Regions from separate parts of the Paenibacillus sp. CECT 9249 genome, predicted to be linked through region 4. Evidence: riboswitches for the same ligand, from Rfam matches in the RefSeq annotation. Region 4 holds a riboswitch; each other region holds the start of a gene.

Region 1 (4,410 bases), on a different contig from region 4:
TCGTATTTCGCCGCTTTCTTGGCCAATAATTCTCCGCGTTTCACGGTAACGGTAGCTGTCGCGGAGACGTCTTTCAAGTCCTCTCCCGACAGCGTAGCCGTGTTGGCAAACTTGGTCTCTTCTCCCACAACGCGCGTCGCATATTGCACACGATAAGCTTTATTAATCGTTTCGTCGCGGAAAGAAAGCTTGAAACCCGCGCCCGAAGAATCGATTTCGATCGCATACGCTTGCGGATCGAGCTCGGCTCCCGTCGCCGTCGAACCGTCGCCGTTCACTTGAAGGCGGTACACTTTAATGGAATCCGCGATCAATTCCAATCCATCCGGTGTCGGGTCCGTCACAACCGCATGTTTGATCGCTTCTAATTGTTTATTGATATCAATCGTCCACTGAATGTCGCCGCTCTCGACCAAATCGCCGCGTTTCTCCAACGCGGTTCCGGACTCGGGCTTGATTTGCACCGTAACGGTTTGCTCCCCGCCCTTCACCGGGAATACGATGGTAACTTCCGTATTGCCATTGACAACCTCTTTGGTGAATTCCGTGCGGATTTGCAACGTACCGCTCACGCGGGAATGATTCTCCACGTAATCGTTGAAAGTCATCACTACCTGTCCGCTGCGATCTACCGTAAAGTTGCCCACCGTTCCGCCGTCGGCCGTGGTCAGAGGCGCATCGATATCCGTGAAAATTTCAAATTGACGCGGCAATTGGAACGTGAATTTGTCTCCCGCTTTGTAGCCGTGTGGATCCGGCAATTCCCATTCGTAATATAAGTTGACCGCCGAGCCGATTTCCAAGCGGCTGTCCGGATTCAGAACCGTATCAACAACATTTCCCTGCTCGTCCGTAAGGGTCACTTTCGTTAAAATGCTGCCCGATTCCTCCGGCGATGGATTGTATACGGCGTCCGTTACCGTACCGGTTTCATTTTCCCCGGCCTCGACGAGCAACAAACTTTCGGGTGTTGCCGATTCATCCGCTTGCACAACACCTCCGACAAACATACTTTGTAAAATAAGCAACAAACCAATGATAACTACACTTGCCTTTTTTCCCATTTTGATAACATTTCTCCTAATCTTATTTTAAATATCCTTGAAGCGTCAGTCCGGCTGTTCCAAACCTTTCCACGACCAACTCCCTCCATGATTGATGGACCCATACCCATTGTAAACCCCGCCTCTTAACAAATTCTAAACATGGTTCATGCGATATGTCGTCGATTCGGTATTATAGATTTTAAAGGTATTAGTTATCTTTAATTGAATAAAAAAAGAAGTGTCATATAACTATATTGAGTTTCCGCACAAGATCCGACATTTTCTGATTTAAACACGGACTTAAAAACTCTATAATAACTATTATGTTTCATTACGTCAAGGATAAAGCATACCTTCGTTTTTCTTGGATAAGTACATTTCACAAAAGAAATGAATCAACGTAAAAAAGAAGTCCCGAGTGCACACTCAAGGCTTCCATGCCTATCTTAATAATGTTTCGTCGCAGTATATTTGGATGCGTCTTTGATCATGTCGAAAGCGGTGCTGCTGCCATTCCAACCCGCATCCACCGTTGTATCGATAGTCACCCATTGATGGTCCAAATACACTTTGTTCCAGGCATGGTACGTATCGACATACTCGCTCTTGCCCATAACCAATTGAGTCGGAATATCGACGCTTCTCAACATTGCGGCAAATAAGGAAGCGTATCCGTAACAAATCGCTTTGTTCGACGTCAAGATCGGATCGATCTGAGGCACATACTCCCCGGAAACTGCCAAACTATCATCGTATTTAATATGGTTGATAATATAATTGTAGATCGCCTTCACTTTATCCGTATCCGCGGTCAGATCTTCGGTTAACTCCTTCGCCTTGCGAACGGCTTGATTCGCCTCTTTCCAACTTACATTCTGAATGGAATTCAGATATACTTTCGCGTTATCGGCCAGTTCAAGCTTGATCGTATCCTTCTTCATCACTCGATATTTATTGTCGCTGACATGCTCCAATACGCTAACGGTGTACTCGCCGTTGCCCGATTGAAGAGGAAAGGCGTCTACCTTGCCGGGCTTCAAAGTATAGGTGTACTTCTCCTCGCCTTTGGCAATCTGGAGTTTGGTTTTCACACCCGTTTTCACATCATATGCAACGCTTACAATTCCATCCTTCACATTGGCTTTATTCAACCAGGCGCTTCCTTCTTCGGCGTGAACCGGCATTGCTTGCAACATGGAACAAAAAATAAAAACTGCTGATAGAAACAGTACGAACTTGCACACTCTATAAAACTCCCTTCGGCGGCCAGGCTGCCATCTTATAGTTAAGAAGGCCCTATAGCTTTGCGTCCCTGCCTTTCGACAGGTTTGCCATTATCGTGTAAAGCTTTATTTTGGGGAAGAAAAACAAAAAAAGCTTGTCCCTTCGGTAACTGGCTGCCATCTTATCATAAGAGAAGGCCCTGTAGCTTTGCGTCCCTGCCTTTCAACAGGTTTGCCATTATCGTGAATTCGCTTTGTTGCTCATATTCTATCATATCTATCATTTAAAATCTATCGCTTTAGTATAGAATTGGGAAAAATGGGTAACAAAAGGCCATATCAATGAAAAAGGAGCGATTGAAATGCAAAAAATCACTGTTTGACGCTTGTAATTAACAGATTACCTGCGAATATCGGACCAATATGCCCGGCGGGCCGCATAAGTTGGCGGAACTGGAATATTGGGAAGTAGCGAGCGGGAACAAGCGATACCGCAAATACAGCTTACGAAACCTAGCATCGTTATTCGAAGGAAATGGAGCTTCTATATTTTCTTACGAAACTAGAAATTGTTATTCATCAAAATAGTAGGTAATGCGGCGGTATTTCGCTCTAATAACGTCTTGGAGTTTCGTTGAATTTGAAATGGCATCGATTTTACGGCTATAGCGTTTCTCAAGTTCGTTAGCGCCATTCAGATGCTGTGTTCGTACGCCGAAGCTGAATCGAAGATGGAATCGTTGACTTTTTCCGCAAAACCATTTATATTGATAGTTATATTTTTTAAAATTCAAGGAGGATTATTAAAAAGTGACACATTCAATGAGACTGCGTTTCCCTACTTTGAACCGGTAATTGAATACGTTCAAAGGCTCTGCTTGCGTAGGCGGAGTAAACGGGATCAGTCTGTCCTTTTTTAATAATCTTCATGTTCGCATAGCAAATATGTAATGTGTAGAAAGGCGGATCGTTCTGCCTTTCTTTTTTTATGGATTGTTTACCTTCTTTTGCAAGACAAAAGGAAGGTTTATTAGGTGACGGCTACCTTGGCAAACCCCTTAATTAAAGATGGGTCTTCTTCCCTTTACTCTGAATCGCAGGCAGATCGCCTGTGATTTTTTTAATTGCGAAAGGCGGAGATAATATGACCAAAAAAATTCATAAGTACAGCGGGAAAAAGTTAAGCCGCGGGGAGCCTCCCAATTTTTCCGGCCAGCATTTGATGCATAACAAGAAGTTGATTCATGAAATTGTCGATCGAGCGAATATAAGCATCGAAGATACCGTTTTAGAGTTGGGAGCTGGAAAGGGCGCCTTGACAACTGTGTTGAATCAAAGAGCCGGAAAGGTATTAGCGGTGGAATACGATGCCAAATTTGTCGACATACTCAAACGGAAAACCGCGCAACATCCAAATACAATCATTATTCATCAAGACATGATGAAAATCCGTTTGCCCAAAGAAAAGTTTGTTGTTGTCTCCAATATTCCGTACGCCATCACAACGCCAATTATGAAGAAGCTTCTGAACCATCCTTCAAGCAGCTTTCAAAGAGGCGTCATCGTCATGGAAAAAGGAGCGGCCAGACGATTCACGCAAAACTTCATTAAAAATGCTTATGTTTTAGTTTGGAGAATGCGGTTCGACATTCGCTTGGTGAAAACCATTTCCCGAGATCATTTCTCCCCTCCTCCCAAGGTGGACTCGGCCATGGTGACGATCACACGCAAAAAAGAAGCGGTTATAGCGTCCAAAGATTGCATTGCTTTTGCAGGGCTTGCCGAATACGCGCTAAAAGAACCGCAAAGCCCTATCGATTTGGCTTTACGAGGGATCTTTACTCCGCCCCAAATGAAGCATTTGAGAAGGAATCTAAAAATGAACCATGAACAGCTTATCGGAACACTCAATGAAAAACAATGGGGGACGGTTTTTCAAACAATGGTTCAAATGGTACCGCGTCATTATTGGCCAAGAGCAAACAAGAGGACATGAGACCGTTTTTGAAGAAAAAAATCCAACTTCCTTAAAATAGGCAGTTGGATTTTTGTTCGGTTACGTCCGTCAACGATATCGCAGCCATGGTTGCTCATCTAGCTGGAGAAAGCGAACGCTTTGTTACCGGAGCGTCGATTGCCGT
Region 2 (4,410 bases), on a different contig from region 4:
CTTCCTCGGCGGTCAGTTCGATCGTTTGACCTGTCTTGCCTTTATGAGTCGTTGGGTCGATCAGATCTCGGCCTGCTTCGTCAACATAGCGTACTGTTACAGTTTGATCCCCTGCCGTGTAATGGAACGTATACACTTGGTTTTCGTCAGCGGTAAACGTGTAACTGTCCTTCGACTTCGTCGGCGTGTAGCCCGGTACTTCCTCGGCAGTCAGTTCGATCGTTTGACCTGTCTTGCCATCATGAGTCGTTGGGTCGATCAGATCTTGACCGTCTTCGTCAACATAGCGTACCGTTACCTTCTGTTCGTTCGCCGTGTAGTGGAAGATGTACTCTTGACCTTCCGCAGCGGTGAACGTGTAGCTGTCCTTCAACTTCGTCGGCGTGTAGCCCGGTACTTCCTCGGCGGTCAGTTCGATCGTTTGACCTGCGACTCCATTCACCGTTGTCGCTTCAGCCAGTACTTTATTTGAACCTTGTTCCAAATATTTGACGGTAACAGTTTGTTCAACAGCCTCCGTATAACCGAACCAAATAGTAGGCGTTAAATTCGTTGTCGTCAATGTGACATCTTGCGGGCTGGTTCCTACTTTAAGTTGGTAACCTGAAAGGATAGGCGCTGTGACCGTATATGGTACTCCTCTTTCAAGAGCTTCGTTGCCGTTAGAATCTTTGAAATATTCACTGTGCAACTGTTCAGCGAATTCCCGACCCTCAACGACTTCGCCGTCCGCATTGACAGGTTCTCCATTCGCATTGACTTTATAGCCTTTAATTAGAATGGATCCACTGCCGATGCTGACTCTTGGCACTTCAAAATTCTTAGACGTATCCCGACCGTTAACATCTGTGTAGTTCATGGTCGTCGTGCCGTTCGTCGGGTACAGTTTGTTGGATTCCGGATTCTTGGTTTGATCCATCACGACTTTGTAAGTTAACGTTGCGGGTTGGCCTTCCATAATGTTGCCGGCTTCCCAAGTAAACGTCTCGCTGACAGGATCCCAAGATATCGTTCCTTGAGAAGGAGTATAAGATCCAGCCGGCGGGACCAGATTGAACATTTCGCCCATCGGGTCGGTAATGATTGCGTTCTGAGCGGCGTACGAAATCTTTCCTGCCAGCTCGGAGTAAATTTTATCCAAGTCAGCGCTGCTAGCAGAGTAGTAGCCTTTGTTTTGGCTGTTATTGAGTACGTATTCCGCATTATTGCCGCTTCCTACATCAAGTCCGATCGAGTAGATTCCAATTCCTGCTTTTTGAGCGAGCTTCGCTTCTGATAAAGTGGCTATTCCGTTATCTAAAACTTCATGCCCATTTACTTTGTATGTCTCGCCCCAGCAATAACCGAGAAAACAGCCTGATTTCTCCAGGTTGTAGTTACTGCCGTCACCGAGAATGGTGTTATAGGTACCAAAATTAGTAAGTGCAAAATTATATTTATTTCCCGGCCATGATTGGGATTCTGCTGCTATAGCCTTGTAACTATATGTCGGCTCTCCGTCACTTAATAACACAATGACCTTGTTCTGGGCAGAACTCCCATCTAGCAATGTGCGAGCTTTGTACAAACCTGCTTGAATGTTGGTGCCGCCGCTGGCCGTAATCCTTTCAATTGCCGTTTTTAAAGAAGCTTTTTGGTTAACTCCACTAAAGTCGGAAACAGTGCTAGCACTATCACTGAAAGAGACAACCGCAATTCTTGTTTCGGAGCCCGGGATGAGCAAGTTATCAACGAATTTCTTCGCGGCTTCTTTCGCCTTCGGCAGCCGGCTTTGATTCGGGCTCTTCGTCATACTCCCCGATTTATCAATTACTAGTACGACATCCGAACGGCTCTTAATATTTTTGCCTTCAATTTTTAACGTGATTTCCCATTCGCCGGATTTCCCCGTCGGTTCCGCCGTCTTGCTTAACTTGATCGCTCCGGGATTCGGCCAGATCACTTCCTCTGAATTGGCTGCCTGCCCGAACGCTCCCGGCGTCAGCCCGAAGAAAACCGTGAACAAGCATAGCCATGTGACTACGACTTTTAAACGCCCTTTCATATGTACCTCCTCATTTTTTCATTAGAATCCTCCTTTTCAGACTCTATTTTCCCTACCCTCCTCATCGAAGATTCGATATATGCTCCTCGGAATATAGTATTCCGTTGAGAACGCAGGAAAATAAAAAGTCCGGCCGCATTAACGATTGTTAATTGCAGCCGGACGATCATTAGTCAAACGACTATTAGACTCCAAAGCTTTGCGACCTAATCTTTCGATTAGTGTGCCGAGTTTTCAATTTTGCATTAGTACAATAGTCCTATCTTTGTGTTGCCAATTTTAATATATTTTACTAAATGACTTTTGTCAACTATCATTTTGAAAATTTTTGTAATTATTTTCAATTTTTACAGCATTCCTGGTTTCGATGCAAATAGTTTATCTATCGTTTCTATGATTTCCGCACCATGGCACGGTTTCACGATATAATCTTTGGCCCCTAGACGGATCGCCTCCAGGATGATCGTTTTCTGTTGAATCGCAGAACACATAATAATCTTGGCGTGCGGGTCCAGTCCTTTTATACGTTTCAGCGCGGTTAATCCATCCATGCCCGGCATCGCAATGTCCATCGTTACGAGGTCGGGTCTCACTTTTTGATAGAGAGCTACGGCTTCGTCGCCGTCAGCGGCTTCGGCCGCAATTCGAAACCCGTTGGATGTCAATACGGATTTCAACATGGTCCTTGCGAAAACTTCGTCATCTACAACCATGACAGATTTCATACGTATTACGAACCCTCTTTTCCATTGTCGTACTTAACAGGGATTAATTCTAAAAGATGCAAGCATATCGCGCCATCCCCCAAAAGAGGTGTTTTTCACGAAACCGTATGTTCCATGCCTGCTCCGGTTGTGCGGCATATCGCTTTGTTAATGGGTATTCGTTCAATACAAGCAGTTAGAACAACACTTTTATATTTTTCCAATTGTAAGGGATTACCAACGCAAAAAAAAACCGATCTGTACGAAACAGATTGGCCATTTTCTGGGAAATCATTCAAAATTCAATGAAATTGAACGTCGATTCTTCTTTTGGTATCTCCTTGCACTTTCGGCATATGGATCTCCAGAACCCCGTTTTTGTATTTTGCCTGGATTCCTTCGGAAGATACGTTCGAAGGCAAGCTAATAGAGCGATGAAACCGGCCGTAAAACCGTTCTTGCCGATGCATTTGCTCTTCTTTCACTTCACTGACTTTATTTATTGTACCACTGATGGAAAGGACGTTGTTTTCAATATCGATATTGACATCCTCTTTCTTCTCCAGACCCGGTATGTCGCATGTGGCGACAACTTCATTCTCGGTTTCGTATACGTCTACATTCATATTGCCCGTATGTTGGGAAAATGCGGTTCTGAAATCGGGAAAATCGTTCGTGAAAAAACGGTCTAATTCCCGTCTCATATTTTCAAGACGACGGAACGGTTCATATGGAATTAAAGCCATTGGATGCAACATCTCCTTGAATATTTTCGTTTTCAAGGTAATTATCCCCGAGCGCACAGGTATTTATTCCCCAAGTTGCCTACCGGTCACAGACGCAACTACCCGGCAAATTCCTGGCGAATGATGTCGACGTTTTCCTGATGGCAATGCTTTGTAAAAGCCGACAAAAATCGATGTTCGCTCTCCATTTTCGCAATCGCCGATTCATCGCCGTTCATAACAGCCTGCTTCAAACGTTCCAAATAATCGAGCGACACCGCAATCCGCTCGGCCATTTCGGAACGATCGACAGTATGCCGCCCATGTCCTGGGATGAACAACTTAATGTCGTGTGCGCTCATCAACTTCTCCGCCTTCTTTAACGTCTGTTCGTACGCAATCGCGCTATGATAAATATAAGGCAGTTCGATGTCGGATAAATAATCGCCTGCCAGCCATATGCCCATAGAATCAACGATAGTAAACAAACCGTCTGCGGTATGGCCCGGAGCCAAATAAAATGTCAGATTGGTCGATCCGATCGCAACTTGCTGACCGTCGCGCTTCACAACGATATCGAGCTGAGGGAATTCGATCTCATAATCGCGGACAATGTAATATTTGGCGTCGAAATCCTTGATCTCTCCGACCGTTCCTTCCTTATTCGGATGATTCAGCAGCCCGGCGCTGCCAATCGTTATGGCTCCAGGGAAAGCGTTATATCCTATAATGTGATCGAAATCGCCATGAGTAAACAAAAGATAACATTGCTTATTGCCCTGGATCGATTTCACATGGCCCTTAATTTCGCTAATTTCCGCGGGCAGCCATGTCGGATCTACGATGAATATGCCGTCGTCGAGGTTGACGACAGTGGAAGTGGTCTGAAACAACGCGCTCTGGAAAACGGTAATTCGCTCGTTTGAATATTGAATCA
Region 3 (4,410 bases), on a different contig from region 4:
ACTATGTATCAACACATGCAAAAAGCGGCGGAATACCTTCAGCAACAGAACCGCATCATGGAGACGAGTGAACATCTACTGGATACAACATCAAACGATGATCAAGCGACAATGGATGATCTTGAATGGGACGGCGATCAATGGGTACATATTTTATTGCTCGGTGGTGATCGGGATGATCTTCTGGCCTATACCGACAGTATCGTTGTAGCTTCCTTAGATACGGATCGAAAGAAAGCATATCTGTTTTCGATTCTTCGAGATACCTATGTTTCAATGCCTGGTCATGAAGGTGGCAGAATAAACGAATTCAAAACAAAGGGTGGCATTGACTTGGTCAAGCAGACAATTAAAGATTATACAGGTATATCTATCGATTACTATGTGTTTGCAGACTATGAGGGATTTATTAACTTGATTGATGCGATGGGCGGCATTGACTACGAAGTGGAAAAACCAATGGAGTATGCCCCTGAAGGAGAAGATCCGGAATACCATATTCAATTGGATGAAGGTTATCAGCATTTGGATGGACATGAAACGCTGCAATACGTTCGATTTCGAATGGATGCGATGGGCGATTATGCAAGAACCGAACGCCAACGCAATATTTTGGTTGCCATACTGGACAAGCTTAAGGATCATGCCTCCATGCCAACCATGTCTGATCTGATTCATTCGATGAGTTCATACGTGATAACGGATATTTCAATGGGTGATCTGTTACAGCTTAGTAAAGTCGCATTCCAACTGGACATAGATGACGTTGAGAGTATTCAGTTGCCGCCAATCGAACTCATTCGTGAGGTAGTAATCGATGATAAAAATGTAATCGCCGTTGATGAAGCCCAATTGCAAGAGTATGTGCAAAATGTGTTGCATGATCAATAGCCTCCAATGTCATTTCTGAGACAATCTACTTACTTTGAACGCCAACATTGATTCCAAGGTTAAGCATTTGGAAGCGAAGTCTTCGATCACTAACTATCTCAAATACAAAGCAGGTGATGAAACGTTGCAAAAATTTGTCCGTACCGTCAATACAAGTGACGCGTTCAAGATGAAACTCGATCATTTGGAGCGGGAATACAAAATTAAAATGCAGTCGATCAAGGAAGAGATTGCACAAAAAGAATCCGAACTCAGTAAGTACAATATGACAGGTGTCGGCGGTCAGCTTGGCGGCGGATTCCTCCGTGTAATCGGATGGGCTGTTGTCATTTTCAGCTTGCTAGTCTTCCTCATGGGATTTACGTTAGTGAGGACTGATGGCTCAGTTGCGATGGTGATCCTTTTCATTGCCGTCGTCATCTTGATCATTGGTATTGTCCTCATTGCCAAAGGAGCATCCATCCGCAATACAGCGTTGAGCAGACAACAAGAAGTGCAGGAATTGAGTCATTCATTGGAAACCGAGCTGGAACAATTGCGAGATGAAATGCAGAACATGGAACAGTACTATCAGGATGAAATGGTGAAGCAAAAGCTCTGGTATGAACAACATATGCTGAACCAACAAGAACTCCTTGAACAAGAAGTATCTGCGATTCGACAAGCCGATCCTGCCACTGCAAACATTGTAGATGATACAAAAGAATGTCCGCAATGTGCGGAGACGGTGAAAGCAAAAGCACGGATATGTCGATTTTGTCATTACGAGTTTGCGTGATTAGCAACTCCAAGGTATGATAGAGTATTTCACCAATGTGAATTGTGTTTTGACAGAATCCATTTCAATCGATAAAATAAAATATAAAAATTCGACATAATTTTCTGTGATACGACAAAGGCAAAGCTAATGAAAATTAGTGACGCAAAGCTAAAGGAGCTAAGGTGAATGTCCATTCACTATGCTAGCCAGTTACCGAAAGACAGGGATCATCATGCACTCCCATGCTTCGGCAAGGGAGTGTTTTTTATTTTTACAGCAATGGCAGGTGTCCTAGAATGGATAATCAGTTCAATAAATTGATATTTACGATATGGTGCGAAAGAAATCCGATGAAAGTTGCATTATGGATTGCAGTGGCCCTCCTCTTTTCATTAACGTTTCTATCGAAAGCATCGTGGATGATATTGCTTGAAGAAGTGTTGATGATGCTAGCTTTGGGATTCGTATTCAGGAGATGGTATGGACTTGCAATCATCAGTCTATTGCTAACGACAATGAATGTAGAGATGATAAATTCCGACTCATTTTCATTGACTCCCCACATATTAAGCTGGGCGTTGTTGTTCTTTTCGGGGTATGTTGTGGCACTGCTAATCAATATATCCCTGCTTGCTCGAAATCAGATGATCGAGCAGATCGAGACACTATTACACACTATGTATCTGAAGGACACTTATACATTCGAACATCTACATAAAGTCGCAAATTATGCCCGGCAGATGGCCAAGCAATTGAAGTTGGGCCGCAAGCAGTGCCGTTCTGTTTATTTGGGTGGATTACTGCACGATATCGGCAAACTTGGTATTCCGGATCATATCCTGCAAAAACCTGCGAAACTCACCAAAGAAGAATATGCCATCATGAAAGAACATCCTCACTATGGATATGAGTTACTTAAGCACAGCAAGCCACTTCAGAAAGAAAACATCCTCGACATGGTTCTGTTACATCATGAACGTTTTGACGGCAGTGGTTATCCGATGAAACTGAAACAGAACCAAATTCCGTTTTTGACTCGGATCATTTCAGTTGCAGATGCGTTTGACAGTATGACTTCAAGACGCAGATACAAAGACAAAAACGATATAACGTACGTTCTCAACGAATTCAATGATAAACGAGGAACGCAGTTTGATCCTGAGGTGACAGACCTCATGATAAAGATGATTGAAAATCAATGTTTGCAAACATAGAAAGAAGTGATGGTATGGCACGAATCATGGTTGTGGATGATTCCATGTTTATGCGAAGAATCCTAACCTCCATATTGACGGAAATCGGACATGAAGTGGTTGCTGAAGCAACGAACGGACAACATGCAATACAACTGTTCACAAACAACCCAATCGATCTCATCTTGATGGATATCACCATGCCGGAAAAAAGCGGGTTGTCTGCACTGAAAGAAATCAAGCAGATCGATGAGTCAGTCAAAGTTATCATGATATCCGCTATGGGACAACAATTTTTCATACAGGATGCCTTGTCTTCAGGGGCAGACGATTTTGTTGTTAAACCGTTTCAGAAGGACAGGGTGCAAGAAGCGGTGAATCGAGTGCTGAACAAACGCTGATCATCGTCAAGCAAGAACAAACTCAAAGAAAGGACAAGATTGAACATGGACATCGTGATAGGGGTAGCAACGGCAATCGCATGTTTGGTTGTGTTATGGCTGTTGTACTTGTATCATTCGAAGCGAATGAAGAAGAAAGATGCTGAGATCAATGAATTGCTGGTAGCGATAAAAAACCTGCAAGATAAATTGAAAGACAAGGAAAGAAGAAAGGCTTTTCGGGTCAAACTGCTCGAACACAAATGTACGATTGAGTTTGTAAACTTCGGTGATCCAGCATTAGAAAAATTATTACACAGAAAAAGCGAAGGAATCGTCAAGGATGTCAGCCGCACAGGAGTGAAGCTGGTTTGTCCGTTTGATTTGCCTGTCAGAAAAGACATTACGCTCATTCTGCAATTTATGATCCATGAGGAAGAATTCACTTTCAAAGGCAAGGTGGTACGCAAAGAGGAACACTCAGAAGAAATTACTTATGGCATCCGATTTATCGAAGTAAATGTGAAGGATCAACAACGATTGATTCAGGTATTGCAACAATTGGAACTGGAACGTAGAAAGTCGATTTAGTGACACACAAGTGAACTCGTCAAGGCCGCAAAGCGTTCATCCAGCCTTGACGAGTGGTTCTATGCTCCCACGCTATTTGAATGCCCAGCAATCTTTTGCTGGGCCTGCTAAGCGGCGAGCGTCGGGGTGCAGGGGATATTTTCCCTGCGTCTCCCCCATCGGGGGACGGAAGGGGGAATTCCTTTCAGGAGTGGTCGAACAAGATAAACTTATAATTTTCGCTTCACGCATGATCAAACTATTACTAACACAAAAAGAAGGTGAGTTCGTTGTCTATACGCTTTAAGTTAATCATCCCCATTTTATTGGTTGTCTTACTTCTGCTATCATCACTATCCATTCTATTTTATCAGCTCGTCAAACAGGAGATGCACCACAAGGAGCTTTCCACGATTGAGGTGGCTCGAATTGCGATGGAAAACAGCCTGACGTCAAGGGAAGTAGCAGAAGAGGTAATGGAACGGGAAATGATCGGTCAATCGGTTTTGGTCTCGTACATTGCCAGTCTTCCAAATACTGATTTTTCATTAATTTAACAACTAGCTGAATCCGCAAACATTGATGAGATTTGGATAGCGGATCAGACAGGTCATAC
Region 4 (4,410 bases):
CCTTTCAATTTCAGCCCATTGGCAACCGGCTTAACAGGGGACATAGAGACATCGTCAATATACAGTTCCCCTTTGTCCGATAGGCGGATCGTATGGCTCTCATCATTGCTTAGCTTCAGCTTGTCGCCGGAAATGGTGTAATTGCTGCAACCGTCGCGTTTGCAATCGATCGTTTCCGGCCCGCCCTGCGGCGGAGGACCGACGAGAATGCGACGGTCCGGAAGAAACGTATACATGTCCCAACAAGCGCCTCCGCATTCGTAGCCCCCTACGTCTTCTCTTAATCCGTAATACATGCCATTGAGATCCTTCAGGTCGCTGAGATTTGCAGTTGGCTGCTGAACTTGAGGCGGTTCCGCAGGAGACGGATTGGACGGTTGTTGCTGCTTGGCTGTGTATTCGTCCAGCCGCTTCTGCATCTCTTCCTTCGTGATACCAAGCTGCTTCAGCAAGCGATCCGTGATCACCGTGATTTCCCGATTGACCTGATCCCAATGGACGATCGCGCCCGTGGACTCCCCGATGAAACGAAGCGGAACCATGGTGCTGCCGTTCGCGATTTGAGCGCTTTGGCTGAGCGGAACCTGCTTCCCGTTCACGACCGCCTGCGTGTCGTCAATACGCAGGACGATCGTCAATCCCTCTTTCGATCCTGTCACAACCTGATTGGTTTGATCCCAATCCACTTCTAATCCCATCGCTTCAAAAAGCGGACGGAACTGCACAAGCGTCGCACCCTTGATCGTGAGCGGTTGAACCTGGAAAGCGATTTCCGCCGTATCGACGAATACCTTCACGGGCCGTTCGCCGGCAGCGAAAGTTCTGTCGGGGTGTACCGCGATGAGAGTGGCGAAAAACAGCATACATACAAGTATGGGGCGGTACCAACGCAAACGAATCCCTCCCTGATCTTCATTTGAATGAACTAAACATAAAATACACATTTTTCCTGTAACCTCCAAGGTGCAAAAGTCGCTTTTTTGACGCAGCTTATCCCGAGTAGAAGCACTAATTTCTGCAAAAATAGTCCATTTCATAAGAGCGCTGAGCGGCTGATGTCCCGTCGGGCGGGCTAACGAAACGTAAACACGCTAATCGCCTGTAAATTTCCTTGTTGCTGGTATAACGAAACGAAAACACGCTAATGAGGGAAAAAAGGCGGTAAAACGGTCGATTTCCAATGATTAGCGATCCGTACTTTCGTTAGATTGGGAACTCCTTCATTTTGAGCCCAATAAGGATCGTCAGTTTCGTTAGCGCCAAATTAAGAAGCGCAGATCCGCGCGGATCGCCTTCGGATGTAGGGAGCTATCCCCTTCTATATGCGCAATCAAGCCAGTTACATTAACGACGGCGAATTATGCACTGGACTCCAATTGCAGGTTTCTGAATAAAAGGATCTTTCTTGCGTGTGGTGGGTTATTTTACCTATTATAAGGTAATCCATGGTATTGAACTGGATTTTGAGGGGATGAAACAGTAAAATTTAATTGTATAAAAAGGGAAAATGTAGAGGCCGAATCATTAGTATAAAGACAAGCCGAAGGAGATCAATCACATGCGAAAAATGCTAGGCGTACTCTTTGTGCTGGCTGGTATAGGGTGCGTGACTTTCGCTGTCATCCAATACGTCGGACATCAACAAAATTTGAAGGAAGCAATGGCAGAAGCGAGCGCTTTGATTCGTCTGTCGGACACCGGCGGCCATTCGAATGGAGAACGCGTGGATCAGGTATCCTACCGCGATCGCGATCGCTTGATCGATAAATCGGAGTTTGATCCGAAGCCGAACGATGTGATAGGAATGCTCGAAATTCCAGTGCTGGAAGCGGAGTTGCCGATTATCGAAGGTACGGATGAGGAGATGCTCGCGCGAGGGGTCGGGCACTACAGCGCTACCGCTTTTCCTATGGATAACGAGCAAATTCTGCTATCGGGGCATCGGGACACCGTTTTTCGAAATTTCGACCAGTTGTCGATAGGGGATCGTTTTATCGTTAAACTGCCCTATGGAACATTTGAATACGAGATTCAAAGTACGGACATCGTCGATAAAGACGATACGTCCGTCATTCGTTCTATGGGAACCGAGGCGCTGGTCGTGTCGACCTGCTACCCGTTCCGCTACGTAGGGAATGCGCCTGAGCGTTATATCCTGTATGCTTACCCGGTCGAAGATGAGGGGGATTCCTGACCAGGGGCCTCTATTCAAGTCGCGAAGAATGTAGACACGATTAGAAAAAAAAGATATAGTAAATATGTGGATATTTTTCGATAATTTCATACATCGTACGACAATAGCAAACCCGCCGAAAGGTGGCGACGCAAAGCTATAGGGGCTAACGTGAACGATAAACACTATGCCAGCCAGTTGCCGAATACGACGGAAGCCTCCGTCTATTTTTGCAATGCATGTAAATAGTAGACGGGGGCTTTTTGTGTTTTGGAAAGTTGTAGATATATTGTATAGGTTCAGAAGCTACAATACGACGTCTCGGATACGAATTGGCACACGGTGCAGTTCAAAGCGATCGTACAACCCGGCCAAGCGGGCAAGAATATTATCAACATCGCTTCCGTACATGCCGACAATGTCAAGACGCCTGACAGGCCGAGAGAAGATGTGCAAGTATACCCGAGAAACCCAATGATTGAATCGGAGAAGTTTGTCACGAATACGGATGTCACGAAGACGACATATGAAGTCGGGGACATCGTCTCCTATACGATTCGTGTAAGATCTGTGGTCAGCGACACCTATCTGGAGAATCTGACGATTACGGATCATTTGCCGATAGGGCTGGAATACGTTCCGGGCAGCTTACGGGTGGATGGCGTATCCGTTACGGATGCGCAAGACGGCGATGCCGGCCATTCCGTTACCGGGCAAGTATACGGTTCATTTGGCGATGTATGGGATATGAACTGGCATACGCTGGATTTCCAGGCCGTCATACTTGAGGGCCAAGGCGGTCGGACGATCGAAAATACGGCACTCGTGACCGGCGACAACATGGAGCAGCCGGGCGAACCGACGGAAAAAATGGTTGTAGAGCCGGAGCCGCCGGTTGAACCGCCTGTAGATTCTACCGATCCGGATGGCGGAGATCGGGGCGGCGGCGATGGAGGAAGCCCGGATGACAATCCATGGCGCTCCCCGGTCGTTGAATCCGAGAAAATCGCGAAGGATTTGAACGGGGGCAGCATCCGAGTCGGTGATGTGATCGAGTATACGATCCGGATGCGCAACACGGTTTCCAACAGCCAAGTCACCAACCTGGTGATTTCGGATTTTCTTCCGGAAGAACTGAAATACGTAACGGGTTCGTTGAAGGTCGACGGCCAAGCGGTAACGGATGCCGTGGATGGCGATCAAGGTTCGTATGTCGACGGCAAGGTCAGCGGACGATTCGGCACCATTACGGATACCGACTGGCATACCATCGTGTTCCGGGCCGAAGTGGTATCAGGGGAAGCCGGCCAGACGATCCGCAACACGGGTGAAGTGACCGGGGATAACCTGAATCATTCCGATCATCCTTCCGAAGACATCGTCATTGGCGATGGAAGCGGCAGCAACCCAGGCGTGCCCGGTACTCCGAACAACCCGGAAGGAGAGAACTCGGATTCTGCCTTCCCAGATTCCGGGCTATCCGACGGATCAAGCGGGTCGGGCGATTCCAATTTATCCGGCGGATCGAATGTATCCGACCAATACGATGCTTCGAGTGATCCGGCGAATGCCGAGTCAGGCATAGGCCATAAGCTGCCGAATACGGCTACGAATATGTACAGCTATTTGCTGGCTGGATGTATCATTCTGCTTGCAGGACTGTTCCTGCTAAGAAGAAAAAAAGCATAAAGTTACAGGTGCGAAGGGGACCGGAGCAATCCGGCCCCTTTTCGTTTGATTTATGGAGTGTTGCAGCTAACACATATTTTTCCAAAAGGGATTGACAATGAATGGTGATATAATGAATATATATTCAGTCATTTATATTGAGGTTACAAATCACTTTAAGAAAAAATGGGGGGAATAAAAAATGAACGAAGTTAGTGAAAGAATTCAGGCCTATTTTAAGGATTTCGAGCATGCGAACAATGTGTACGATCCGGATCTTCTCGATCCCTTGGTAAACGATCCTTTGGTGGGTGCTTATCCATCCGGCGATGTACATGCGGTGAAGAAAGAGGATTACTTGGCGGGGACAAGAGAGTCGGGTGAATACTTACAATCTTTATGTTATAAATATTTCAAGCTTACGCCTGTAAAGGAAACTCCCTTAAAAGACAACTATGTGTTGGTAGAAGTGAAAGGCACGGCGAGAGTGGAGCAAGCTTCGGGTCAATCCTTCGACCTCGTCCATGATTCTTTCTACATCCTGCATGTCAAGGAAGAATCGATCAAGA

What was found. A riboswitch is a leader RNA that binds a small molecule or an ion and turns the genes downstream of it on or off. The one in region 4 is predicted to bind cyclic di-GMP.
Region 1: linked by a shared signal. The riboswitch ahead of LQ229_RS13445 (transglutaminase-like domain-containing protein) and the one ahead of LQ229_RS10845 (LPXTG cell wall anchor domain-containing protein) in region 4 are both predicted to bind cyclic di-GMP.
Region 2: linked by a shared signal. The riboswitch ahead of LQ229_RS24105 (MucBP domain-containing protein) and the one ahead of LQ229_RS10845 (LPXTG cell wall anchor domain-containing protein) in region 4 are both predicted to bind cyclic di-GMP.
Region 3: linked by a shared signal. The riboswitch ahead of LQ229_RS19255 (HD-GYP domain-containing protein) and the one ahead of LQ229_RS10845 (LPXTG cell wall anchor domain-containing protein) in region 4 are both predicted to bind cyclic di-GMP.

What each region holds. Positions count from the first base shown of each region.
Region 1 is NZ_CAKKLI010000016.1:4,950-9,359, reverse strand. It holds gene LQ229_RS13450 (collagen binding domain-containing protein) at 1-1,031, opposite strand, end outside; gene LQ229_RS13445 (transglutaminase-like domain-containing protein) at 1,493-2,242, opposite strand; cyclic di-GMP riboswitch class I at 2,305-2,389, opposite strand; cyclic di-GMP riboswitch class I at 2,432-2,516, opposite strand; gene LQ229_RS27300 (erythromycin resistance leader peptide) at 3,080-3,124, shown strand; gene erm (23S ribosomal RNA methyltransferase Erm) at 3,414-4,265, shown strand; gene LQ229_RS27110 (hypothetical protein) at 4,310-4,410, shown strand, end outside.
Region 2 is NZ_CAKKLI010000057.1:24,900-29,309, reverse strand. It holds partial or broken gene LQ229_RS24105 (MucBP domain-containing protein) at 1-2,044, opposite strand, end outside; cyclic di-GMP riboswitch class I at 2,195-2,282, opposite strand; gene LQ229_RS24100 (response regulator) at 2,392-2,769, opposite strand; gene LQ229_RS24095 (Hsp20/alpha crystallin family protein) at 3,051-3,494, opposite strand; gene LQ229_RS24090 (MBL fold metallo-hydrolase) at 3,593-4,410, opposite strand, start outside.
Region 3 is NZ_CAKKLI010000032.1:43,560-47,969, forward strand. It holds gene LQ229_RS19245 (LCP family protein) at 1-891, shown strand, start outside; gene LQ229_RS19250 (zinc ribbon domain-containing protein) at 926-1,669, shown strand; cyclic di-GMP riboswitch class I at 1,779-1,869, shown strand; gene LQ229_RS19255 (HD-GYP domain-containing protein) at 2,002-2,865, shown strand; gene LQ229_RS19260 (response regulator) at 2,880-3,245, shown strand; gene LQ229_RS19265 (PilZ domain-containing protein) at 3,291-3,815, shown strand; gene LQ229_RS19270 (hypothetical protein) at 4,085-4,351, shown strand.
Region 4 is NZ_CAKKLI010000011.1:35,632-40,041, forward strand. It holds gene LQ229_RS10835 (copper amine oxidase N-terminal domain-containing protein) at 1-893, opposite strand, end outside; gene LQ229_RS10840 (class D sortase) at 1,559-2,194, shown strand; cyclic di-GMP riboswitch class I at 2,290-2,379, shown strand; gene LQ229_RS10845 (LPXTG cell wall anchor domain-containing protein) at 2,516-3,862, shown strand; gene LQ229_RS10850 (hypothetical protein) at 4,044-4,410, shown strand, end outside.